Regions from separate parts of the Lysinibacillus sp. BF-4 genome, predicted to be linked through region 2. Evidence: riboswitches for the same ligand, from Rfam matches in the RefSeq annotation. Region 2 holds a riboswitch; the other holds the start of a gene.

Region 1 (8,379 bases), on a different contig from region 2:
GCATAGGCGGTAACACCATGGCCTGCTGTGACACACATTAAACCTACATAGTCCATCTCACCGCTATCCTTTGTCTTTAAAAAATCTGCAAGACATAAGTAAGGTGCTACTTGTTGACGCGGGAAGGTAAAGCGTTGGATTTCTGTTGTGCCGTCTTCTGCATACAATACAACATCATCCCCCTCTGCTTGCGCCTTATAAAATTGATACATCGCAGCTGGCTTAAATAAATCCTCTGCAAGATAGCCTGTAACTAAGTCATATAAATCGGTGGCACGTGGGTCTTTGTCTGCTAATGCTTTTAGGACATTTCCTTTAAAGCCTAAATGATGCCCAATTAATGTACGCATATTTACGTAAGGATATAAATGCTGTACAGAATGGGAGTGTCGCACATGGCGACGCAAATCACTTGGCACGCGCACAGTAGCATCAGCGATTGTACGCACAGGTTTTTCGGTTAAAGTTGGTGCTGGCTTTTGCGCACGTAGCTCATCAGCAACCTTACGTTTATCAATAGCCTCCGCAAGCTCAGCTAATAATAACGCGCGGTCTACATCATCTTGCAAACGGTTAGCAATAGCTAAACCTTGCATGGCATCCTTCGCATAAAGCACTGGACCGTCATACTGTGCAGAAATTTTTGTTTCGGTAAAGCGACGTGATAATGCTGCTCCTCCAACTAAAATGGGTACATCAATACCTGCGTCCTTAAAGTCTTGTGCTGTAATTACCATCTGTTGTGCTGATTTTACAAGTAAACCTGAAAGCCCTACAATATCCGGCTTCTCTGCTTTAATCGCTTCGATTAACTCAATTGGCGTAACCTTAATACCAAGGTCAACTACCTTGTAACCATTATTACTTAAAATAATGTCCACTAAGTTTTTACCAATATCATGTACGTCGCCTTTAACTGTAGCTAGCACAATTTTGCCTTTACCTGCATCACTATCGCTCTTTTCCATAAAGTCTTCAAGGAATGATACAGCTGCCTTCATTACACCTGCTGACTGTAACACCTCAGCAACAATTAGTTGGTTGTCATTAAATAAACGCCCTACCTCAGCCATGCCACTCATTAAAGGACCATTAATAATAGCAAGTGGGGTGTCATATAACGCTAATGCTGCTTGTAAATCTTCAAGCAACCCTTCTTTTGTTCCTTCTATAATGTAGTACGCTAAGCGTCCCTCCACTGTTTTTGGTAGGTCCTCTTCTGTTTTTTCTTTCTTTTTATCACGGTAAAAATCCGTAAACTCAGCAAGTGTAGCGTCCGTTGTATGGAATAATAATTGATTGGCCATTGTAATTTCAGCTTCTGGTATAGATGCGTAGCGCTCTAGTTTTTCTGTATTAACAATCGCATAATCTAGCCCTGCCTGTGTACAGTTATATAAATATACCGCGTTTAAAATCTCACGTCCTACTGGTGGCAAACCAAAGGACACATTACTAACACCAAGCACAGTTAAACATTTAGGTAGCGCCTCTTTAATTAAACGAATGCCCTCGATTGTTTCGACAGCTGAGCCAATATATTGCGCATCCCCTGTCCCAACAGGGAATACGAGCGGATCAAAAATAATATCCTCCGCAGGGAAATCCCACTTCTCAACTAGCAAATCATGCGAACGCTTGGCAATTTCTAGTTTGCGCTCACGTGTTACAGCCATGCCGACTTCATCAATCGTACCAACAACTAAAGCCGCGCCGTATTTTTTTGCAAGCGGTACAACCGCATCAAAGCGCTCCTCTCCATCCTCAAGGTTAATAGAGTTAATAATCGCCTTACCTTGCGAAAATTTTAACGCTTCCTCCATTACCTTTTCGTCTGTTGAGTCAATCACGAGTGGTACTTTAACTTTTTTTACGACTTCATGCATAAAGCCTTTCATGTCTGCAATCTCATCGCGGTCAGGGTTGGCTAAACAAATATCAATAACATGCGCCCCGTTTTTTACTTGAGCGCGCGCTACTTCAGCCGCTTCCTCGTATTTTTCGTCAATGATAAGCTTTTTAAATTTACGTGAGCCAATAACGTTCGTACGCTCTCCTATAAATAGTGGACGCATAGAGTCATCGTATTGGAGTTGCTCAATACCTGAAACACGATGCTCAGCACTCGGCGATTGTGGCTTGCGCGGGGCAAAACCATCTACTGCCTCGCAAATGGCCTTAATATGCGCTGGCGTTGTCCCGCAACACCCTCCAACAATGTTAAGCCATCCCTTTTCAGCGAAACCTCGTAGCTTAATAGATAATGACTCAGGTGACTCATGGTAGCAACCTTCTTCGTCTGGTAAACCAGCATTAGGGTAGCAACTCACAAAGCTAGTCGCAAGCTCTGATAGTGAACGTAGGTGGTCCGTCATAAACTCAGGACCTGTTGCACAGTTTAAGCCAACAGATAATGGCTTAGTATGCGCGATTGAAATATAAAATGCTTCAATTGTTTGTCCTGCAAGTGTTGTACCCATCGGCTCAATCGTACCTGAAATCATAATAGGTAACTCTTTGCCCGTCACTGCAAAAGCACGCTGTACGCCAATTGTTCCTGCCTTTAAATTTAACGTATCCTGTGTGGTTTCGAGCAATAATATATCAACGCCACCCTCAATTAATGCTTTAGCTTGAATGTAAAAGTTTTCTTCTAGCGTTTCAAACGTTACACCACCTGTTACGGATAATGTTTTAGTCGTCGGCCCCATTGCGCCAACCACATAGCGTGGGTGCTCCTCTGTCGATACTGCATCTACTGCCTCGCGCGCAAGTTGAGCAGCACGAATATTAATCTCCTCTGCTCTGTCGCCAATATCATAATCATCCAATACCAGTGGTGTAGCACCAAATGTATTTGTACAAATTAAATCAGCGCCTGCCGCTAAATATTGTCCATGAATTTTTAACAGCACATCAGGTCGCGTTAATACAAGGTTTTCATTACAGCCATCTAATGCCTCACCACCAAAATCATCCTCGCTTAGCTTTTCGTTTTGTAGCATTGTGCCCATTGCGCCGTCCATTACTAAAATGCGTTGCTCTAGTTGTTGTTGTATCGTCTGCTTAGCCATTAATCGAAACCCCTTTTGCCGCTTCATCCATTTCCTTAATGTGAGCGATTAATTGTAATGTCATATCATATCGTAAAAATGGTGTAATTAAATAAATGCCTTTAAAGTATTTGGCTGCTGTATCTAACAGTTCTTTCGCAATAGCGATGCCTTCTTGTGTGGCGCGCTCCTTATCCTCACCACAATCGCGCATGCGTGTAAGTACTTCATCTGACAGCTTAATGCCAGGTACTTCATGATGTAAAAACTCGGCACTACGATAGCTAGTTACAGGCATAATACCAATATAAATTGGTACACTTAAATGCTTCGTTGCCTCGTAGGTTTCGATAATTTTTTCCTTTGTATAGACAGGCTGCGAAATAAAGTAATCTGCGCCGTGTTCAATTTTTTTCTCTAGGCGTGGCACAGCTCGTGCTACTACACGCACGTTTGGATTAAAAGCCGCCGCCACCGAAAAGTTTGCCTTTTTACGTAAAGGTTTGCCTGAAAACGAAATGCCCTCGTTTAATTGCTTAATCAGCGCAATCAGTTCAAAGGAAGTAACATCATAAACACTCGTTGCCCCTGGGAAGTCGCCAACCTTTGTTGGATCACCCGTTACAGCTAAAATATCATGAATGCCTAATGCATTTAGCCCCATTAAATGTGATTGTAGCCCAATTAAATTACGATCTCGACACGTAATATGTGTTAATGGACGTACACCCTTCTCTTTAATCATTGCGCCCATTGCAATATTACTAATACGCGGAGACGCAAGGGAGTTATCAGCCATCATCACTACATCAGCACCTGCCGCATACAGTTGTTCTGAGCCTTTAATAAAGCCCTCCACCTCTAAATGCCTTGGTGTATCAAGTTCCACAATAATCGAGCGCTCCTGTTTTGCCTTCTCATGAAGCGGTTTTACAGTACGTGGCTCAGCCTCGCGCACAAAGTCCACTGCAATTTGGCGCTTGGGCTTCTCGTTAATAGGTGTTAAACTCGCTACGTGTTTTTTAACAGCAGCAATATGTTTTGGTGTTGTGCCACAACAACCACCAATTAAGCGCACACCTTGCTTACATAATGTTGCTGCAGCTCGTCCAAAGTAATCATACTCCGACTCATAAACAATCCTACCGTCCTCTACATCAAGCAATGACGCATTCGGATAGGTGGATAAAAAAGCGTGCTGTGGCAAATCTACCTGCTCAAAAGCCTGTATCGTATGAAACGGACCAAGACGGCAGTTAACACCTACCACATCTGCACCACATCGTTCTAACTCTGTTAGTGCTTCATTGAGTGGCTTACCATTTTGAAGCACACCTACTTCATGCATGGATACCTGTGCAATAATGGGTAGCGTCGTCATCTCACGTAGTAGCTCAAGTGTTGCCACTAGCTCATCAAAATCATAATATGTTTCGAGTAATAACCCATCCACACCCTCCGTTAAAAATACTGTAGCTTGCGCTTTTACCCCTTGCAAAATTTCCGTTAGTGTAACATCCGTCTTACGAATATCACGAATCCCACCAATTGTACCTAATACATATACGTTACCATCCGCTGCCTTTTTAGCTAAATGTGTTGCTGCTTTATTAATCTCTGTTACTTTATCCGCAAGCCCATAACGCGCTAACTTTATAGCATTTGCGCCGTACGTATTTGTTTGAATGACATCTGCACCTGCCGCAATGTATTCATTATGGATTTTCTCTACTAGTGCTGGCTGTAATAAATTTAATTCTTCATGGCATGATGCTAAACCTGTCGCGTACAGCATCGTTCCCATCGCACCATCACCCACAACAATTGATGTTTGTAATTTTTCAAGCAAGCCCATACCTTATTCCTCCTAAAGTAAAATAAAAAAGCCCTCTTTTTATGTACAAAAAAGAGGGCTACGCATCGTATGTTTCCTCCTCATCTGCCTAGTAATTCACTAGCTGGATTTAGCACCTGACATCGCTGTTGGTTGCTGAAGCTTCGTAGGGCCAGTCCCTCCGCTTCTCTCGATAAGAATGTTATGAAATTTCTAACTATTGTGAAGTATCATATCGCTAGGGCTCACTCACGTCAATACTATTATGCATTTCTAACAAAAAATGCTACCTATTGTACAGATGTTATCGTTTACAAAAAATCCACCAGTGCAAGTAAGGCACTGGTGGATTTCAATTTATAATTCGTTAGCGACCTTTTCGCCAATTGTTTTACCATTTTGAATGCAGGCGCCAATGCCTACACCATAATACGAACAACCCGCTAAATAAATCGTTGGGTAGTGTTCAGCCATTTTTTGCTCCAAGCCTTGTAGCGCATCTCGATGAGCTAAATCATAGCGTGGCATTTGGTTCGTCCATTTTGTAACATTAACAACACTTGGCTCTGCATCAATACCTAAGCTATTTTTCACGTCAGCGATACCTATTGCAGTAAGCTCGTCCTCCGTCATTGCCTCTAGCTCCTCATAGCGTGCATTTATATTTTTATAAAATAAGCGTACTAATAAATTACCTTGTGCTGAAGTATGTTTCCACTTGCGGCTTGTCCAAGTTGCGGCATTACACACGACATTTGTATTATCCGATACAATATAGCCTGTGCCGTCTGCTGGTAATAGCGCATCCGGTACAGTAAAACCTAAATACATTGTAATCACTGAAGCTGTCGTAAATTTTGTAAAATATGGCTGCAAGGCTTCGCTTGGCAATAACTTTGCAATGGCATCATTTGGCAGCGCCAATACAATAGCATCTGCAGTCAGTGTTTCGCGGTTTGTTAAATGAAGTGTACGTCCTTCTTCAATTGTTTCTACACCCGTACCTAGCTTTACATCAACATCTGTTAACGTTTCAACAATTCGATATAACAAACTATCTAATCCTTTTTTAAAGGAAATAAACTTTTTGTCAGCAGCACGTGAAAATTGCGCCTTATTCGCTTCAAAACCTTTAATAATACTGCCAAAATCATTTTTATAATCAATTAAATAGGGCAGTGTAGAAGCGATGGATAACTCGTTTAAGTTACCTGAGTAAACGCCTGATAGTACAGGAGCAATTTGTTTTTGTACTAGCTCTTCACCTAAGTAATACGTTAAAAATTCGCCAATCGAGCTTTCTTTCGTAAAGCTTTTGTTTGGCATATGTAAATCTTTTAGCGCCTCTGCCTTACCCTCTGCTGATACTAATGTACTCGCCTCTAGTGAAGCTAATGACATCGGGATACCAAAAGTTGAGTCCTTCGGGATAGCGTGCAGTTCATTATTCGTATAAATAAATGATGTACCTGTTTCGTTATAAACTAGCTCATCCTCATAATCAACCTCACGTACTAATTCAATAACACCTGGGTGACGCGCTACAATAGAGTCTGCACCTGTCTCCATAATAAAGCCGTCTTGCGCTTCACTATGGATTTTTCCACCAAGGTATTCATTTTTTTCAATGAGTACGAGTTTAACATCCAATTTTTTTTCGTGTACTTGACGTTGCAAGTAATGCATTGTGCATACGCCGGTAATCCCGCCACCTACTACTGCTACTGTTTTCATTTTTCATTTTCTCCCTTCATACGTTCAATTGCTTCTGCTTGCTCACACCAATATTTAGCACGTGTGGCATCCGCCTTTACACCTAAACCTAGTTCGTAAATTTCCTCTAAGCGACGGCATGACAAAATATCTCCTCGGCTTGCAGCCTCCTCATACCAAAAGCGTCCCTTAGCGTAATCAATCTCGCCGTCTTGCTCATTGTTATAAATATAACCAAGATTATATTGCGCATCGAGATGTCCTTGCTGTGCAGCGAGCTGATACCAATAAAGCGCTTTTGATACATTACGTGGCTTACCGAGTAATGCCTCGTAATAAATCGAGCCTAAACGGTATTGCGCCATCACATCGTTATACTTTGCAGACCGACGATACCAAAAATAGGCCTGCTCAGGTGCAACTACAACACCAATACCATTTTCGCATAGCAATCCTAGGGTAAACATAGCTTCATGTACACCTGCTTTAGCTGCTACTAAAAATAATTGAAAGGCACGCTTCGTATTTTTTTCGACATACTCTCCGTGTAAATACATATCTGCTAAATTATTAGTAGCATCGGGATGCCCAAGTGCCGACGATGCCTCATATGAACGAAAAGCATTTTCTAATTGCCCTTCCTCATAAGCGGCATTGCCTTGTAAATATAATTCTTCTGCTTCACTCACATCATCACTTCCTTACCAATAGCTACGCATTAGCAAAGCCATCATTAGCGTCACTAAAATAAATATAATAATATGATATTTTTTATTCATTTCGAGTAGCCCAATAAATTCTCGTGTAAAGGCATTTGGTACATAATAAAACGCTGTGCGTGAGCCAACGCCCTCCGCATCAAGCCCAGCCTTACGTGCATAAAGACTTGCTCTAAATAAATGAAACTCATTTGTTACAAATACTGAGCGATACTCGCGCTCACCGCTATGAGCATCCATAATTTTTTTAGAGAAACGCATATTTTGCTCCGTATTAACAGATTGATCTTCAACTAAAATATGCTCTGAAGGAATGCCGTATTTTTCGACAATATAATCGCGCATAGCCGTAGCCTCTGCTACTAACTCGTCACTACCTTGCCCACCCGACATTACTAAAATAGGTGGCACGCCCTTCTTTGCCGCGTATTTATAATATAAACTAACAGCCTTATCCACGCGACTTGCAAGTAATGGCGGCACTTTATCACCAATCAAGCCTGAGCCGAGCGCTATAATATAATCAGGCTTATAAAAAATGGGTGTGAAATAATAAAGTGTTGCATAAAGTACGACACAGCTATATAAAAATAAGCCATAACCAAATAACATAGCCACCCAAATATAGAGAAGTAAGATACGGTCATTGGCAGCTTGCCCAGACAACACTATAAACACGAATGCGATAATCATTACTGAAATCCCAAAACCAATTAAGCCGAAGAATAGATTACTAAGTCGTCGCCCCTCCTTCTCTAATAAAATTTTGCTATTAAAGAATGTCCCAATTGTCATACCAAAAATAGCAACCGGCACAAGCGCCACTAAAAAGGCTAAATAAATCAAAGATAGTATCTCAGATTGGCTACTAATAGCTGGTAGTGTTGTCGATAATAGAGTCATTCCAAGCAACATCATAAAAATACCAAATACTACAGCATTCGCAAAGCGTCGCTTCTCCTGTATATACATTATTAAAAAAACAATAAAAAATACCACTAGCAAAACCATTTTATTATGCCTCCTTTACATTAAAATCCTATAGTAAGTATAACATTTG
Region 2 (8,379 bases):
ATTTATAAAAGTTGAGCTGTACACAAACAAATGGGAAGGTGTGGAGTAATATGTCAACACGTCAAGAGAAGATTCAAGCATTAGAAAAGAATTGGTCAGAGAATAAACGCTGGGAAGGAATTGACCGCGGGTATTCGGCTGAGGAAGTAGTAAAGTTACAAGGGTCAGTAATTATTGAGCAAACGTTAGCTAAGCGAGGCGCAGCTCGCCTATGGAATTCTTTACATGAAGAGCCATTCATCAATGCACTAGGCGCATTAACAGGTAACCAAGCGGTACAACAGGTTAAAGCAGGTCTAAAAGCAATCTACTTATCAGGTTGGCAAGTAGCTGCGGATGCAAACTTGTCAGGTCAAATGTATCCTGACCAATCGTTATATCCAGCAAACTCTGTACCAGCAGTTGTAAAGCGTATTAACCAAGCATTACAACGTGCAGACCAAATTGATCATACTGAAGGACGCGAAGATGGTTTCGACTGGTTCGCACCAATCGTAGCAGATGCTGAAGCAGGCTTTGGCGGACCACTTAACGTATTTGAATTAGTAAAAGGTATGATTGAGGCGGGCGCAGCTGGTGTTCACTTAGAAGACCAATTAGCTTCTGAAAAGAAATGTGGTCATTTAGGTGGTAAAGTATTACTTCCTACGCAAAATGCTGTACGTAACTTAATTGCAGCTCGACTAGCAATGGATGTTATGGATACAGAAACAATTTTAATTGCTCGTACAGATGCAGATGCAGCAGATATGGTTACATCGGATATTGATCCACGTGATGCAGACTTTATTACAGGTGAACGTACGCCTGAAGGTTTCTTCCGTACAAAGCCAGGCATTGAACAAGCAATTGCGCGTGGTTTAGCTTACGCACCATATGCGGACTTAATCTGGTGTGAAACATCACATCCATCATTAGAAGAAGCGCGTCAATTTGCGGATGCAATTCATGCTGAGTTCCCAGGGAAGATGCTAGCGTATAACTGCTCACCATCATTTAACTGGAAAGCAAATCTTTCTGAAACAGATATTGCAGAGTACCAACGTGAGTTAGGTAAGATGGGCTACAAATTCCAGTTCGTAACGTTAGCTGGTTTCCACTCATTAAACCACTCAATGTTTGAGCTTGCTCATGCATATAAAGATGAGGGCATGGCTGCATACTCTCGCTTACAACAAGCTGAGTTTGACTCAGAAGTTAAAGGCTATACAGCAACGAAGCACCAACGCGAAGTAGGTACAGGTTACTTTGATGATGTGTCACAAGTTATTTCAGGTGGTACTTCTTCTACTACAGCAATGGCAGGCTCAACTGAAACAGCACAGTTCTAATTTTTAAGGGATGGGGGTTTTGACATGGAACAAGCTACAAGTTCAATTAAAATTATTGGAGAGCAAAACGAACAAACAAAAGAAGTATTAACACCAGAAGCTTTGGCTTTTGTGCAATCACTTCATGAAAAGTTTGATGCTCGCCGTAAGGAATTGCTCGCGCTACGCCAAGAACGTCAAAAACGTCTCGATCAAGGTGAAAAACTCGACTTTTTACCTGAAACAAAGGCAATCCGAGAGGGAGATTGGACAATTGCGCCACTCCCTGCGGACTTGCAGGATCGTCGCGTAGAGATTACGGGTCCAGTGGATCGTAAGATGGTTATCAACGCCCTAAACTCAGGTGCGAAGATGTTCATGGCTTGCTTTGAAGATGCTTCAGCACCAACATGGGAAAACATGATGAGTGGTCAAATTAATATGCGTGATGCGATTAATAAGACGATTGAGTTTCATCAAGCCTCTAACGGTAAATCGTATAAGCTAAATGATGAAACAGCAACATTATTAGTGCGCCCACGCGGTTTGCACTTAATGGAGAAGCACGTATTAGTAAATGATGAGGAAATCTCAGGCGGCTTCTTCGACTTTGGTTTGTACTTCTTCCATAATGCTAAAAATGCATTAGCTCAGGGGACTGGGCCTTACTTCTATCTGCCAAAGCTAGAAAGTCACTTAGAGGCACGTTTATGGAATGATATTTTTGTCTATGCAGAGGATTATATCGGCATTCCACAGGGGACGATTAAAGCAACAGTACTTATCGAAACCATTATGGCTGCCTTTGAAATGGACGAAATTTTATATGAACTACGTGAGCACTCAGCTGGGCTGAATTGTGGACGTTGGGATTATATCTTTAGCTATATTAAGCGTCTGCGCAATCAGCCAGATGTGATTTTACCAGACCGTGGTCAGGTAACGATGACAGTACCATTTATGCGCGCTTACACGCAATTATGTATTAAAACCTGTCATAAACGTAATGCCCCAGCAATTGGTGGTATGGCGGCACAAATTCCAGTAAAAGGCGATGATGCGGCAAATGAAGCTGCATTTGCGAAAGTTGCAGAGGATAAGCGTCGCGAGGCTACTGACGGTCATGATGGTACATGGGTTGCTCATCCAGGTATGGTTGCGATCGCGATGGAGCAGTTTGATGATGTTATGAAAACACCGAATCAGATTGATAAAAAACGTGAGGATGTTAATGTTGTAGCTGATGATTTGTTAGCTGTGCCAGATGGTACGATTACAATCGAAGGCTTACAGACAAACTGTAGCGTAGGTGTACAGTATATTGCGTCATGGTTACGTGGGCAAGGTGCAGCACCAATTAATAACCTAATGGAGGATGCAGCAACTGCTGAAATTTCTCGTACACAGGTTTGGCAATGGATTCGTCATGACAAAGGTATTTTAGAAGACGGACGCGGTATTACAGAACGCTTTGTGTTAGAAGTTTTAGACGAAGAACTTGTGAAAATTAAAGAGGCTGTTGGGGAACAAGCTTATGAAAGTGGTCGTTATGATGAGGCGGCTGAACTATTCAAATCTTTAATTACACAAGATGAATTTGTTGAGTTCTTAACACTACCAGGTTACGCAAAGTTAAGTTAAGTCAGTAAAAGTCACAGAACAACTCTCCTAATTTTAACATATAACATTCAAAACCATCGCAATGCTGTTGTCGAATGCGGCTAGCGATATTGGCAGACTTACCCCTCGACAGTAGGAATGCCAGAGAAACGTGTAAGGTTTAGACAAAGGGGTCTAGATAATAAGGGAAGAAAGCCTTGTAGCAACTTGCTATAAGGCTTTTTTGACTTTACTGCGAGTATGAGCTCATTAAGCCGTATATTTTACGTATTTTTTGCTATAGTAAGACTATGAAGAGTAGAGGAGGAAGGGTATGAACACAATTTTAGTTGTAGATGATGATGCACATATTTTAAAATTAGTAAATATCCATCTCGTACAGGCAGGCTATCAAGTGATTCAAGCGAGTTGTGCAGATGATGCACTTGAGCAATTAGATACAACCTTACCTGATTTAGCTATTGTAGATGTAATGATGCCAGGCATGAATGGCTTTGAACTTACAAAGATTTTAAATGAAGATTACAATATTCCTGTTTTATTATTAACAGCTAAGGGTGAGCTTGAAGATAAAGAGAAGGGTTTTTCGGCAGGGTCTGATGATTATGTTGTTAAGCCATTTGAGCCGCGTGAGTTGTTGTTTAGAGTTGCTGCTATTTTACGTCGCTTTGATAAAAAGAACCAAGAAACCTTTGAAGTGGGAGATATGTTTATTGACCGACGTAGCTTTGAGGTGACGATTGGTAACCAAACGTTAATGCTACCTTTAAAGGAGTTTGAGTTATTAGCATTGCTTGCTTCACGCCCTAATCAAGTATTTCCTCGTGCTACTATTATGGAGCAAATATGGGGCTTTGATTATGAAGGAGATGAGCAGACATTAAATACGCATATTAAACGTATTCGAGAGCGTATTGCTAAGCATACAAACTGTGTTGCCATTACGACAGTGCGTGGTGTTGGCTATAAATTAGAGGTGGACGGTGCATGTTAAAAACACTTTCAAGTAAATTTGCACTTACCACGCTATTATTAATGCTCGGCAGTTTATTGCTGGGCTTTTTCTTTACGAATACGTACTATCACCAAATTATTAAAGCACCTAATGATGCAAAGAACGTAGAGATTGCCAAGACGATGGTAGCTTATATTGAGCAAGAGCATGTAAAGAAGCTCGATGATTATTTTACGATGCTCGGCGAAACAGGTTATCAGCTTTATGTCGTTAAGGATGATGGTACTAAAACATTTTATGGCGGTACTTTTCGAGATAAGGCGCTTGAAACAAGTACAGTTGAGAGTGTAATGTCTGGCACTACGTATCATGGGATGCGCGATTTTCCACGTGAAACATTTGTGATGGGTTTTTTTGCGAATGAGCTTGTCAATACAATTGGTGTACCTTTTACTTATGAGGGTGAAGATTATGCATTGTTTATGCGCCCTAATATTAAGTTGCTATTTTCTGAAGTGCATCGTATTTTAGGCGCTCTTATGTTAGCAATGTTTGTACTAAGCTTAATTGGTGTTATTGTATTGGCTCAAACAATCATTAATCCTATAAAAAAATTGACACTAGCTACACGTGATATTGCGCATGAAAACTTTGATGCACCTTTAGAAATTGAGCGTGTTGATGAAATTGGACAGCTCGCTAATAGCTTTAAGCGAATGACGGATCAATTGCAGGAAAATGATGAAATGCGTAAGGAGTTTATTAGTAATGTATCGCATGATTTTCAATCTCCGCTTTTAAATATTCAAGGATATGCAACTTTATTAGCGCAACCTAATTTAACTGAGGAAGAGCGCGCGGAGTATGGTGAGATTATTGAAATTGAAACCAAGCGCTTGTCCAAATTAACAAAGCAATTATTAGTGCTAACTACACTAGATAGCTCTACGCGTAAGCCAAAGCGTGAGGTTTTTGATTTAAGTGCGCAATTAAAGGATACTGTGCGCAAATATCGCTGGCAGATTGAGGAGCACCATATTGATTTTTCTTATACGATTGCGCCTGTGATGTTTAAAGGGGATGCAGGTTTACTACAAAATATTTGGGATAATATTATTGCTAACGCTATTAAATATAGTGAAGAGGGCGCTTATATTGAACTAACCCTTGAAGAAACAGTAGATGATGTAGTTGTGACAATACAGGACACAGGTATTGGTATGAGTGAGGAAGCGCTCGCGCGTATTTTTGAACGTTTTTACCGCGCGGATGCATCTCGTACGAAGCACGGTACGGGTTTAGGTTTGCCTATTGTTAAGCAAGTTGTAGAAAAACATGAAGGGCATATTGATTTAACCAGCGTTTTAGGAGAGGGAACTACTGTGAAAATAACACTACCTAAGATGTAATTTGGAGTTCATATAAAGTTCATATTGGGAATTTATACTACAAGTAATAACAAAAGTAATGGAGGAATTAACCATGGAAAAACAATGGGCAATTCGTTTAATTCGCTTAGCAGCGATTTTTGGATTATTTGGTGCTTACTTAGGTTCTCATATGGCAGGCGCAGGTAGCTACGCAATGAAGGCAGTGCATGTGCATATTTTACTTGTTGGTTGGTTAAGTATGTTTGCTTGGGGCATTTTCTATAAAAACTACGAAGTTCGTATTAAAAAATTAGTAACAGCTCAAGCAGTTACAGGTATTATTGGTGCCTTTGGTTTAGGTATTGGTATGTGGTTATTTTATGTTAAACCTTTCGCTATTAGCGAAGTTGTTAACTTAGTGTTCTTTATCGCAGGCGGTACTATTTTATTAGTAAGCTTTGCGTTATTCCTAGCTGTAACATTCTTTATTGATAAATCAAAAGCATAATTTGCTAAAAAGTAGCTCTACTAGAGGGCTACTTTTTTTATTTTAAAATATTTTCTGAATATTGTTGACATAGTTTATATAATAGCTTAATCTAAGTAACAACAAATGAATATCTTATCAAGACAGACGGAGGGACAGGCCCTGTGAAGTCGAGCAACCCCATTTTTATGGTAGGTGCTAAATCCTGCAGGACAAGTAGTTCTGAAAGATAAGTGTGTACGTGGACTTCTTTCAATCTAGTTGAAAGAAGTTTTTTATTGGAAAGGAAGGATAGTAATGATTGAAATTTTAAATGTAACAAAAGTCTATAAGTCACGTGGCACTAAGGTTACTGGCGTAGATGATGTGAGCTTAACAATAGATAGAGGGACAATATTTGGCATTGTTGGCTACTCAGGCGCAGGTAAAAGTTCTTTACTTCGTTGCATTAATTTATTAGAGCAACCTACCTCGGGTGACATTAAAATAAATGATGTAGCCATTACTAAATTAAAAGGTGAAGCATTACGACAAGCTCGTTTGAAAATCGGAATGATATTTCAACATTTCTATTTAATTCAGCAAAAAACAGTATATGAAAATATTGCTTTTGCGTTACGAGCAGCAAAATTCCCGGAAAATCAAATTAAACAAAGAGTGCATGAATTATTGGCGATGGTGGAGTTACAAGATAAAAGTGAAGCCTTCCCTGTTCAGTTAAGTGGTGGGCAAAAACAGCGGGTAGCGATTGCTAGAGCGATTGCGAATAACCCAGAAGTACTGTTAAGTGATGAAGCAACGAGTGCACTCGATCCACAGACGACAGTGGCGATTTTAAATTTATTACAAAAGATTAATCGAGAGCTAGGGATAACCATTGTTTTGATTACACATGAAATGCAAGTGGTTAAAGAAATTTGTCATCGTATGGCGATTATGCAAGACGGCAAAGTTATTGAGGAAGGTACTGTATATGATTTATTTGCCCATCCGAAAGAGCCGCTGACAAAGCATTTTATTTCTAATGTAGTGTCATTTGATATACCTCCTCATATTGTAGAAAAATGCACAGGCACGCTTGTTAAATTATTATTTAAAGGCGAAACTGCAGGCGAGGGGATTATCTCGGATGCCTTACAACAGTTTAAGTTACAAGGAAACTTTATCCATGGAGCTATTGAGTATATTGGAGAGCGCCCATTAGGGACATTTATTATGGAAGTTAACGGAGATGAGGCAACTATTACGCAAGCATTGGCGTATATTGCTAGTCGAGATGTAGAAGTGGAGGTGCTATAAATGATTGGTAGTTTAGGTCCTGAGATGATTAAAGCTTTTGGGGAAACACTGTATATGATTGGTATTGCCTTTTTCTTTGCGCTATTACTTGGTTTGCCTTTAGGTGTTTTATTATTTGTAACAGGCAAAGGTATGTTTTTAGAAAATCGATTAGTCCATACCTCATTTGGTTTTGTGATTAATATTGTGCGTTCGATACCTTATATTATTTTAATCGTAGCACTGATTCCATTAACACGTCTTATTTTATTTGGCAATGCCTATGGGCCAACAGCAGCGAGTGTATCATTAACAATTGCGGCGATTCCATTTTTTGCTCGACTTGTTGAAACATCCATGAAAGAAATTGATAAAGGTGTGATTGAAGCGGCTATAGCAGTAGGCGCAACACCTAAAATGATTATTAAAGATGTTTTATTGCCTGAAGCTAAACCAGGTATTATCCAAGGTTTAACAATTACCCTTATTAATTTAGTGGCCTTCTCAGCAATGGCGGGCTTTGTAGGCGGGGGTGGCATTGGTGATGTTGCCATTCGTTATGGGTATTACCGCTATGACAATATTACGATGTTTGTTACAGTGACGATTCTTATTATTTTAGTACAAATTATACAAATAACGGGTGACCGTTTATCAATTAAAGTAGACAAACGATAGGAGAGAATAAAATGAAAAAGATTATTTTAGCGTTATTAACTTTAGCAGTAGTTGCTGTACTTGGTGCATGCGGTGACGCAAAAACAGAAAAAGCAGATGATGATAAAACATTAACATTTGGAGCAACGGCAGGTCCTTATAGCGATATGTTAAAAGAAGCAATTGTACCAGAGTTAGAGAAAAAGGGGTATAAAGTTAAAGTTACGGAGTTTAGTGATTATATCCAACCAAATAATGCATTAAATAGCGGTGAGGTTGATGCTAACCTATTCCAACATACGATTTACTTAGAGAACTTTGAAAAAGAAAATAAGATGGATTTATCTGCATTAATTATTGTACCAACAGTACCATTAGGTTTATTTTCTAATAAATTCGCTTCTGTAGAAGAAATTACAGATGGCGCTCAAATTACTATTCCTAATGACCCTGTCAATGCAGCACGTACACTAGGTGTATTAGTAGATCAAGGTTTAATTGAAGTAGATGAAAGTGTCGAGGCTTTAAAAATTTCTGAAAAAGATATTACGAGCAACCCTAAAAATTTAAAAGTATTACCGTTAGAGGCGGGGCAATTACCACGCTCTATTGAAAGTACAGATATTGCAGCTGTACCAGGTAACTTTGCATTAGCTGCGAAATTAGATTTATTGGATGCCATTGCATTAGAAAATACGTCTG

What was found. Region 2 has a riboswitch for S-adenosylmethionine ahead of CH76_RS14015 (methionine ABC transporter ATP-binding protein). Riboswitches for the same ligand answer to the same signal wherever they lie in the genome.
Region 1: it holds a riboswitch for S-adenosylmethionine, as region 2 does, so the genes downstream of both, CH76_RS03365 (bifunctional homocysteine S-methyltransferase/methylenetetrahydrofolate reductase) here and CH76_RS14015 (methionine ABC transporter ATP-binding protein) in region 2, are expected to answer to the same signal.

What each region holds. Positions count from the first base shown of each region.
Region 1 covers NZ_JPUW01000004.1:27,654-36,032, reverse strand. Annotated here, with positions in the region: gene metH (methionine synthase) at 1-3,074, opposite strand, end outside; gene CH76_RS03365 (bifunctional homocysteine S-methyltransferase/methylenetetrahydrofolate reductase) at 3,067-4,908, opposite strand; SAM riboswitch class I at 4,986-5,087, opposite strand; gene hemG (protoporphyrinogen oxidase) at 5,245-6,621, opposite strand; gene CH76_RS03355 (tetratricopeptide repeat protein) at 6,618-7,289, opposite strand; gene CH76_RS03350 (YdcF family protein) at 7,302-8,330, opposite strand.
Region 2 covers NZ_JPUW01000050.1:3,962-12,340, reverse strand. Annotated here, with positions in the region: gene aceA (isocitrate lyase) at 51-1,331, shown strand; gene aceB (malate synthase A) at 1,356-2,951, shown strand; gene CH76_RS12250 (response regulator transcription factor) at 3,244-3,924, shown strand; gene CH76_RS12245 (cell wall metabolism sensor histidine kinase WalK) at 3,918-5,294, shown strand; gene CH76_RS12240 (hypothetical protein) at 5,368-5,763, shown strand; SAM riboswitch class I at 5,875-5,978, shown strand; gene CH76_RS14015 (methionine ABC transporter ATP-binding protein) at 6,040-7,041, shown strand; gene CH76_RS14010 (methionine ABC transporter permease) at 7,042-7,698, shown strand; gene CH76_RS12225 (MetQ/NlpA family ABC transporter substrate-binding protein) at 7,710-8,379, shown strand, end outside.